4 regions of the Brevibacillus sp. HB1.1 genome follow, and region 2 is predicted to be linked to each of the others. Evidence: riboswitches for the same ligand, from Rfam matches in the RefSeq annotation. Region 2 holds a riboswitch; each other region holds the start of a gene.
The links. Region 2 has a riboswitch for S-adenosylmethionine ahead of HPY27_RS03275 (homoserine dehydrogenase). Riboswitches for the same ligand answer to the same signal wherever they lie in the genome.

Region 1 (2,186 bases), on a different contig from region 2:
TGCTTTTAAATCAAGGCGCATTCCTGATCGGGAGTATTGTCGGCGGGATGATGTTTGACCGCTGGGGTAAAATGCGCACCATTGTTGTAGGCTCCATCGGTGGAATGATCATTTCGGTCTGTTTAGGTGTTACACAAGATTTTACCGTATATGTCCTACTGTTATTATTGAATGGTCTGTTTTATGGATCCCTTTCTCCCGTTATGAATGCGCTGGCAGTGGTTTTATGGCCGGAGGGAGGCCGTAAAGGAATCAATCTGATTTACGTCGCCCTCAATGTGGGTGTAGCTGCCGGCTCTGCTTTAGGCGGCTTCTTGGCAAGCGTTTCGTTTGCTTGGACGTTTTTCGGAAATGCGATCACACAAGTAATTGTGCTGACGATGTTTATGCTCATTTTGCCGCGTCAGTTAAAACTGGCAGAGCAAAAACGTCAATTGCAGACGACTGCTCCCGAACAAGCAGAGGGAGAACTTCTACGAGAACCACAGCAAGAGACCAAGGTCGTATGGGGAGCATTGCTACTCTTATGCGGAGGGTTGCTCATTAGCTGGATTGTCTATGTACAATGGACAACGGTGCTGTCGACCTACATGCAATCCCTGGGCATTTCACTCCGTCAATACAGTCTGTTGTGGACGCTGAACGGCGGTTTGATCCTGTTTGGTCAGCCATTGATTGCGTGGGTCATACGACGCTTTGCCCGTACGCTAAAAGCACAAATGCTCTTGGGCGCTTATATTTTTGCCATGTCGATGTTGATTTTGTCTCAATCAACGGTTTATGCAGGCTTTGTTGCAGGCATGTTCATCATGACGCTGGGAGAAATGCTCGTATGGCCAGCGGTGCCGGCAGTAGCGGCACAGTTTACGCCAGAGGGACGAGAAGGCTTCATTCAAGGTCTGATTGCAGGGACTGGATCTGCTGGGAGGATGCTCGGACCACTTCTTGGCGCCTTCATTTTCCAATCGATTCATGCGCAGGGACTATTGTTCGTGATGGCGGGCTTGTGTCTGTTGTCTGTCGCATTCTTTGCCTTCCACACATCTTTTCAAAAAAGAAGGCATCAGGTACCCTTACAGAATCAAGCATCTTGACACGGTTTACGTGCTCAAGTAGTATGATATAGACGAAAAAACAGTATATTCCGTGTGTTTGACTTATTCAGAGAGGTGGAGGGACTGGCCCTATGAAGCCCGGCAGCGGATCTGTTCTATGCGATGGACAGATGCTGTGCCAATTCCAGCAGGATTTTTTCCTGACAGATAAGGACGTGACCAAGCTGATCTCCCCCTTTTTCTGTATGGAAAAAGGGGGTTTTACTGTATTGGGCCCAAGAAAGGAATGGAAGAAAGATGCGCATTCAACCCTCCGACATGATTGATCGACTCCCTACCCAGTTTTTTGCGACCCTGGTGGCAAAAGTAAACAAGGTCATTGCGCAAGGCCATGACGTCATAAACCTAGGGCAGGGCAATCCTGATTTGCCGACACCGCCACACATTATTGAAGAATTACAGGCGCAAGCGGCACAACCACTCCATCACAAATATCCGCCTTTTCAGGGACGCGTGGAACTGAAGCAGGCAGTGGCTCATTGGTATAAGCAAGAATTTGATGTGGACCTCGATTCGGAGGAAGAAGTCGCGATATTGTTCGGCAGCAAAACCGGACTCGTAGAGATTTGCCAAGTCCTTATGAATGCAGGCGATGTTGCACTGGTTCCAGACCCAGGCTATCCGGATTATTGGTCGGGTGTTGCTGTCGTAGACGGACGGATGGTCATGATGCCGTTGAAGGCGGAAAATGACTTCTTGCCTGACTACAGCCAGCTCTCCCAAACTGATTTGGATCGAGCGAAACTGATGTTTCTCAACTATCCGAACAATCCGACAGCAGTCAACGCACCCCTGGAGTTTTATGAGGAGACCATTCGTTTTGCCCGAAAACATGAAATCGTCGTCTGCCACGACTTCGCCTACGGGGCGATCAGCTATGACGGGAAAAAGCCGGTCAGCTTCATGCAGGTTCCGGGTGCAAAAGAAGTGGGTGTAGAATTTTATACCTTGTCTAAAACGTATAACATGGCAGGCTGGCGTGTTGGTGCTATGGTAGGAAATCGCGAGCTGGTTCGTCTGATTAATCTCATTCAGGACCATTACTTCGTCAGTCTGTTCGGAGCGGTACAG
Region 2 (2,186 bases):
AAAGTGACGGGCGTGTACAGCCGCGCGCAAAAGCGGTGGAGACTGCCCCCTGACAAAAGAAGCCGTGTTTCCAGGTAACTAGAAATACGGCTTTTCTTCTTATTTTTCCTCTTACTTACGCAGATTCGATAATGGGGAAGCAGCGAACTTCTAAGCCAAAATCATTTTTCAATAGGGACTCGTGCTCTTTACTGATTCCTGTCACGATCAAACCTGCACGCAATACGCCCCCCAAGTCGAATTGGACTTTTAGTTTATGCACGTTGACTCCTGCTTGCTGAAGGAAATACAAGACACGATCTGGCGTAGCAGTATGACATGAGCCCTCTAGATAACACAGGACGCGTTCCTCCGAATCCACCGTGACTCCTGCTTTGTCAGCCGTTTTTTCTTTCCAAGTAGGATGAGGTGTGAATGGCTGTGTCAATAAATAGGCCAAATCCTCTACAACTGCACTTGCTGTAGGGAGCTCTCCTGCCCCTCTTCCTGTAAACAACAAGTCTCCCACGATGTTGCCCGATAGCTGCACAGCATTAAACGCGTCGTGGATTTGCGCCAACGGATGACTCAGCGGAAGCATGGTTGGTTCAACAGATAGGCGAATTCCTTGTTCAGCTTGATAGGCCTGCGCGATGAGCTTGATCCGGTACCCCAGCTCACTCGCAATCCGAATGTGACCCGCTGATAAATCTGAAATCCCTTTACGAACAACATCTGCTAGCGGCAGCGATTCTCCGTAAACAAGCTGTGCCAGGATGTACAACTTGTACATAGCGTCAAAGCCTTCTACATCCGAACGAGGGTCTGCTTCCGCATAGCCCAACTCCTGCGCTTGCTTGAGCACTTCCTGATAAGAGAGCTGTTCTGCTTCCATTTTCGTCAAAATGAAGTTCGTTGTTCCGTTGAGAATACCGCGAACACCTTGGATATCGTTCGTGCGAAGGAACTGCCGGAGCACGCTCAAGATCGGGATGCCCCCTGCCACACTCGCTTCATAGGCCAGATGTACTTGATGCTGATTTGCCAAATCGACTAGCTCTGTTCCTTTTTTCGCCAGAAGTTCTTTGTTGGCAGTTACTACATGGCAGCCCTTTTCGATCAAAGCACGGACGTAGTCATAGGTAGGTTCTACACCGCCCATGACCTCCACCACGATATCCACATCGCTTCTCAATACTTCCTCAAAGTCAGTTGTCAGTAAAGCCGGGTCGACATGAACCGCCCGCTCTTTTTCCGAGTCACGCACCAAGGCCTTGACGATCTCAATTCGTTTTCCCAGACGAGAAGCCAGCTTCTCCTGTTGCGAACGGATCGTTTTGATTACGCCTCCACCCACTGTTCCCAATCCCAATAATCCCACGCGTACCACTTCTGCACTCATCCTGACCACCCCATACCCCGAATTTTAGATAAAAAGAAAAGCCATCTTCGATAAGAAGAAGGCTTGTTAGTAGCTAATGCTCCTCCTCCTTATCTCCCAGGACGTATATGTCCTGCAGGAATTGGCACCTTGTCACAAAATATGCGTGACGGTTGCCGGGCTTCATCGGGCCAGTCCCTCCACCTCTCTGGATAAAGAAAATATGAAATTAAAAAAAACCTTCTTCGCTAAGAAGAAGGTTCATCTACTAATGGAGTAACCCGCTTCTTATCTTTCGAGACGAAACGTCTCGCAGGAATTGGCACCTTGTCGCAATATGCGACGGTTGCCGGGCTTCATAGGGCCAGACCCTCCACCTCTCTGGATAAGAACTATTTATGCTGTTGAGCTTTATTCTAAGAAATTCCAAGGCAAGCGTCAACAAAATTCTTTCTTTTCTGATTGTAAGCTGATTTGACAAGGCTTTCAGTTGGGAGTGAACAGGCTTTCTACCTCTTCCATACTGCAGCAAGTGCAATGAAACACACCCTCCTGACCTTCCTCAGGCAGCTCTTTTTCCTCGACATATCCGCACCATTGGCAAATGAAAAGTTGAATCATCGCACGCCCTCCTCTTCTTTTATCCTGCCCAAAATAAAAAGAACATTTTCCGCTCGACCGTGACGATCGTTAGAAAATGCCAGAAAAAGAGGGACGCACTTGTCCACGCGCTGTTTTTCGCAAGCCATCTCTAACACCTCCCTATCTCCCGTAGGTCTATCAGTGTTGTCGAAACAGGCAGGTCTCCTGACTATGGGTTCATCGT
Region 3 (2,186 bases), on a different contig from region 2:
AGCGCGCACCTCAAAATCGACGGATCGCAGGGCAGGAACCCCAGAAAACTGCTTCGCCATCCCTTTCATCTGCAATGTGGACATTTTTCACACCTCCTGTTTACCTGCGTGTTCCAACCTCTATAAGGAAAAATCCCGTTGACGGATACAGATCAACGGGAAAAGTCAATTTGGTTCTTACTTGCCCCAATCTTGTACGTATTGGGACAGGTCGCCCATCGTTACTTTCTTATCCTTCGGCAGGTCTTCCTGTTTCACCAGCACTGGATTCAGCTTCACGTTGTCTGGCACTTGCTCGCCTTTGATTTTTTGGAACACGGTTTGGGCATGGATGCGCCCGATATTGGATGGGTCTACCGCTGCCGTCGCTGTCCACGGAGAGTTTTCCGCCTGGATCATTTGCAGATCCTCATCGCTCAAATCGATGGAGTATACTTTGATTTCCGTACGGCCTGCTTGCTGGATGGCACGTGTCGCCCCTTTGGCAAATTCATCCCATGCCGCCCATACTGCTGTGATGTCGCCTTTATTGGGATACTTTTTCAAGATCGCTTCCATCTGCGTTTGTGTATCGAGTGCCGTATTATTGGTAGCAGAACCGAATGCAGCAATCTCTTTGATGTCCGGGTATTTCTTCTGGAAAGCTTCATACGTCACTTGGCGTTTTTCCATAGGCGCAAAGCCAGCTACCCAAATTTTTACGATGCTGCCTTTGCCATTTGTATCTGCAGCCAGCTTCTCCAGGCTCAGCTCTGCCAACTTGTTGTCATCCTGCGCCACAACTGGCACACCCGGAATGTTGATGTCTGTATCAAACAGGACAACCGGAATTTTTTTATCCACGGCCTTTTGCGTACCCTGCTGCAACGCTTCTGCCGTACCATGGTCGATCAGAATGCCATCAAACTTTTGGTTCACAGCCGCATCGAGGTTGGACGCCATTTTTGCCAGATCGGTATCCGCGTTGAATACGGTCAACTCACCGCCGTTTTTCTCCACCTCTGTCTTCACGCCATTGATGTATTGTGCGGAGAACGTTCCTACGTTTTGACGCATGATTAATGCGATTCTCTTCGCGTTCTCCCCACCTGACTGGTTCGTGCTACCGGTTCCGGTGCTTGTTCCTCCGCCGCATGCCGTAACGAGAACGGACGCAGCCACAATAAGTGAAGTCAGTAATCCCAGTTTCTTTTTCATCGCAAATGTTCCCCCTTTTTCTCTTTGAAAACAAATGATAAAAGCAAAAAATCCTCTTTCACAGAGAAAGAGGACAAAAATCGACAAGATTCTCGCCTCTTATCTGTCAGGTATTCTACCTGTTGGAGTTAGCACCTTGGCTCGAAAGAACACAATCTCTCGTGCTAGGTTGCCGGGCTTCATAGGGCCATTCCCTCAGCCATCTCTTGATAAGAGTAGTTTCTATTTTCGGAACGTTTGTATAAGTATATACAGAATATAATCTGGCAATTACCTATCTGTCAACTAGGTTTACCGAAAGAATTTTCTTGATAAATATTCCATTTTGTTCTGTAACAACGAGAGGGATTTTGTTGTGTCTTGTCGAATTATCGTAGATTGATACAAGCCTAGCAAATATTTGCGATGGGGATGCTACATGAGTCTATTAAAAGAAGTTATTCTTCAATGGTTTTTCGCCATTATCCCGTTTGTGTTTTTCAACATCTATTACCGTGACAAAATGAGGAACTACAGCCGTTCCTTTATTGTCTTCACCAGCTCAGCCTGCATGTTTCTCGCGATGACCTTCGCCCCGAGCGTCACCAATGGCATGTTCTTTGATATCCGACATGTCATCATTCTTTTCGGACTGGTTTATGGCGGAATCGAGATTGCCTTGCTCCTTCTGATTGAAGCCTTGGTTTATCGGTACTACCTAGGTGGAGAAGGAACATGGGTTGCGCTGCTGATCCTTACAGTCAATTTTGTCTTGTCACTCTTTTTGTATCGACACTACAAATCCAGTTATCGGAAAACACTGTATCTTTTTATGACGAGTGCGATTTTTTCTACGGTTGCTTTAGGGACTACTTATTACTTTTTTCCCACGTATGTAACTCAACACCTCGTTTACTACACCATAGTGATTCCTATTCAGAACTTTTTCGGCCTCTGGTTGTTAATGTCGCTTTTCAGCAAATGTGTTTCGGATAAGGAGCTGTTTATTC
Region 4 (2,186 bases), on a different contig from region 2:
TGAAAATGGAAGACCGACTACACAGCCGTAGTCGGTCACATCCATCACTGTGCACAAGCTTTAAATAATTGTTCAAAAAGTTAGCTTTTCAGCACCGAACTACCTTATTAGAACTTGTCTGGTACTTGGCGGGTGCCTGCTACTATCTCATCACTGATCGCTTTCACTTTATCCACGACTTCTTGTCCAATAAAAGCGTTCAGAGGCGTTTTGCTTTCGTGCGTGACATAGGTTACGCCAACACCTTTTTCTTTCAAGCCGTACGCAACAACACCTGGTTTGAACGTTCCTTCTACAAAGTTCTTCACGGTTTCATAAGCTGCCGCGTCGGTCCCTTTCAATTGGGACAGAACGATATGCTCTGGATCGATCGTCGTACGGTCAACGTCCTGACCTGCTGTGAAGAAGCCTTTTTCCTTCGCCGCTTCGAAAACGCCGAGGTCGCCTACAGCTGCTGCACCGTTAATGAAGTCAGCGCCTTTGGAAGCTTGGAGCAAAGCCAATTCCTTCGCTTTTGCCGGGTCAGTGAAGCTTCCTACATAGTTGACCATCAGTTCTGCCTTTGGATTCGTCGCTTTCAAGCCCTCTTCGAAGCCGACTGTCCATTTTTTCAACTGTGGAATATCGAGAGCGACAACCATACCTACTTTGTTCGTTTTCGTTGCCAGACCTGCTGCTGCTCCCACCAGGTAAGCCGCTTCCTGCTCGCGGAAGGTAACACTGCGAACGTTTGGCAAATCCACTACGGTATCAATAATCGCAAAATTACGGTCAGGATTTTCGGTTGCTACTTTTTTCAATGCATCCTCTGATGTAAAGGAAGAAGTGATGATCAAATCATAATTTTCTGCAACAGCCACGCGCAGATTCTCTTCAATCGCTCCATGGTCCGTAGATTCAATCGTTTTCACTTCTGCGCCCAGCTCTTGTGCGGCTTTCTTTGCACCCTCATCCATTTGTTGAAAGAACGGGTTCACACCAATTTTCTCGGGCAAAATCAAGGCAATTCGCTTTTTGTCCGCGCCCTCTTGTCCTGCTGCTTGTCCTCCTGGCTGATCTGCCGGTACGCTTGTGCCAGTCGAGCACCCTGTTGCCAATACTGCGAATGTCGTTAAAGCCAGCAATAACTTCTTCATGATGTATCTCTCCCTATCCGAACTTTACGTTTTTCTTTATCCTATTAGGTAATGTACGGCTTTTTACCCATTTTTTCAATACTATTTACGAATATTCTCTTATAAAATTAATTTATCGTTCGTTTATTTACCCCTCCCCTTTTACAAATACAACAAAAAAAACTCTTCCCGGAGGAAGAGTTTGCGTACGTAGCCGTTCTCTTCCTCATCTGTCAAAACCATGGTACAGGTTTTGCAGGAATTGGCACCTTTCTGTTCATGCATAGACATGATCAGTGGTTGCCGGGCATCATCGGGCCAGTCCCTCCGCCGCTCTTGATAAGGTAGCTGAATATATTTAGTTACAATGGAATTCATTCTAGCAGAACGGTTCGAAAATGCAATTCTTTTTTCTCAATTCCAAACACTTCTAAAAGTGAATAAAAGTTTAAAAAGTCGTCTTTTCAGCATCGAGAAACAACCTATTTCACGTGAAAGGTTTGCTGGAGACGATGAGACAACGTATTCAGCTCGCCCAGCTCTTCCGTAATCTCACGTACTTTTTGATGCTGGTTTTCTGCTGTCGCAAACAGCTCTTCTAAGTTGGCTACCGATTCCTCGGTTACGGCTGTAATGGTCGACATCTCGATGGCAACTTCTCCGGAACGCACTTTTACCCGGTCCATGCTGGAGCTTACTTGATCAGCTGCTTGCAGGAAGGCCATCATCCCGGCACGCACTGCTTCGATGGAGGCCACTGTTTTCACGGCCAGTTCTTGGCCTTTTGCAACAGACGTTTCCCCATTGCTCATATGCTGCACCGCATTCTCACTTTCCTGGTGGAGTGATTTCAGAATGTCGGTAATTTCCTGCGTAGCTGTCGCGCTTTGTTCTGCCAGCTTGCGTACCTCGTCCGCTACAACAGCAAATCCCCGTCCATGTTCGCCTGCACGCGCCGATTCAATCGCCGCATTCAGCGCCAAGAGATTCGTTTGTGTCGCGATCTGATTAATAGCGCCAACAATTTCCTCTACACGGTTCGCCTGCCGATTGAGCTGGTGAATCGTGGAG

Region 1: it holds a riboswitch for S-adenosylmethionine, as region 2 does, so the genes downstream of both, HPY27_RS21555 (pyridoxal phosphate-dependent aminotransferase) here and HPY27_RS03275 (homoserine dehydrogenase) in region 2, are expected to answer to the same signal.
Region 3: it holds a riboswitch for S-adenosylmethionine, as region 2 does, so the genes downstream of both, HPY27_RS24480 (sugar ABC transporter substrate-binding protein) here and HPY27_RS03275 (homoserine dehydrogenase) in region 2, are expected to answer to the same signal.
Region 4: it holds a riboswitch for S-adenosylmethionine, as region 2 does, so the genes downstream of both, HPY27_RS13910 (BMP family lipoprotein) here and HPY27_RS03275 (homoserine dehydrogenase) in region 2, are expected to answer to the same signal.

The regions. Positions count from the first base shown of each region.
Region 1 covers NZ_JABMIV010000009.1:71,006-73,191, reverse strand. The annotation lists gene HPY27_RS21560 (MFS transporter) at 1-1,094, shown strand, start outside; SAM riboswitch class I at 1,155-1,269, shown strand; gene HPY27_RS21555 (pyridoxal phosphate-dependent aminotransferase) at 1,353-2,186, shown strand, end outside.
Region 2 covers NZ_JABMIV010000001.1:667,886-670,071, forward strand. The annotation lists gene HPY27_RS03270 (CapA family protein) at 1-53, shown strand, start outside; gene HPY27_RS03275 (homoserine dehydrogenase) at 116-1,381, opposite strand; SAM riboswitch class I at 1,468-1,579, opposite strand; SAM riboswitch class I at 1,646-1,752, opposite strand; gene HPY27_RS30325 (hypothetical protein) at 1,847-1,981, opposite strand; cobalamin riboswitch at 2,141-2,186, opposite strand, start outside.
Region 3 covers NZ_JABMIV010000011.1:203,461-205,646, reverse strand. The annotation lists gene HPY27_RS24485 (sugar ABC transporter ATP-binding protein) at 1-84, opposite strand, end outside; gene HPY27_RS24480 (sugar ABC transporter substrate-binding protein) at 178-1,197, opposite strand; SAM riboswitch class I at 1,294-1,413, opposite strand; gene HPY27_RS24475 (ATP-binding protein) at 1,616-2,186, shown strand, end outside.
Region 4 covers NZ_JABMIV010000004.1:295,906-298,091, forward strand. The annotation lists gene HPY27_RS13910 (BMP family lipoprotein) at 108-1,136, opposite strand; SAM riboswitch class I at 1,339-1,461, opposite strand; gene HPY27_RS13915 (methyl-accepting chemotaxis protein) at 1,598-2,186, opposite strand, start outside.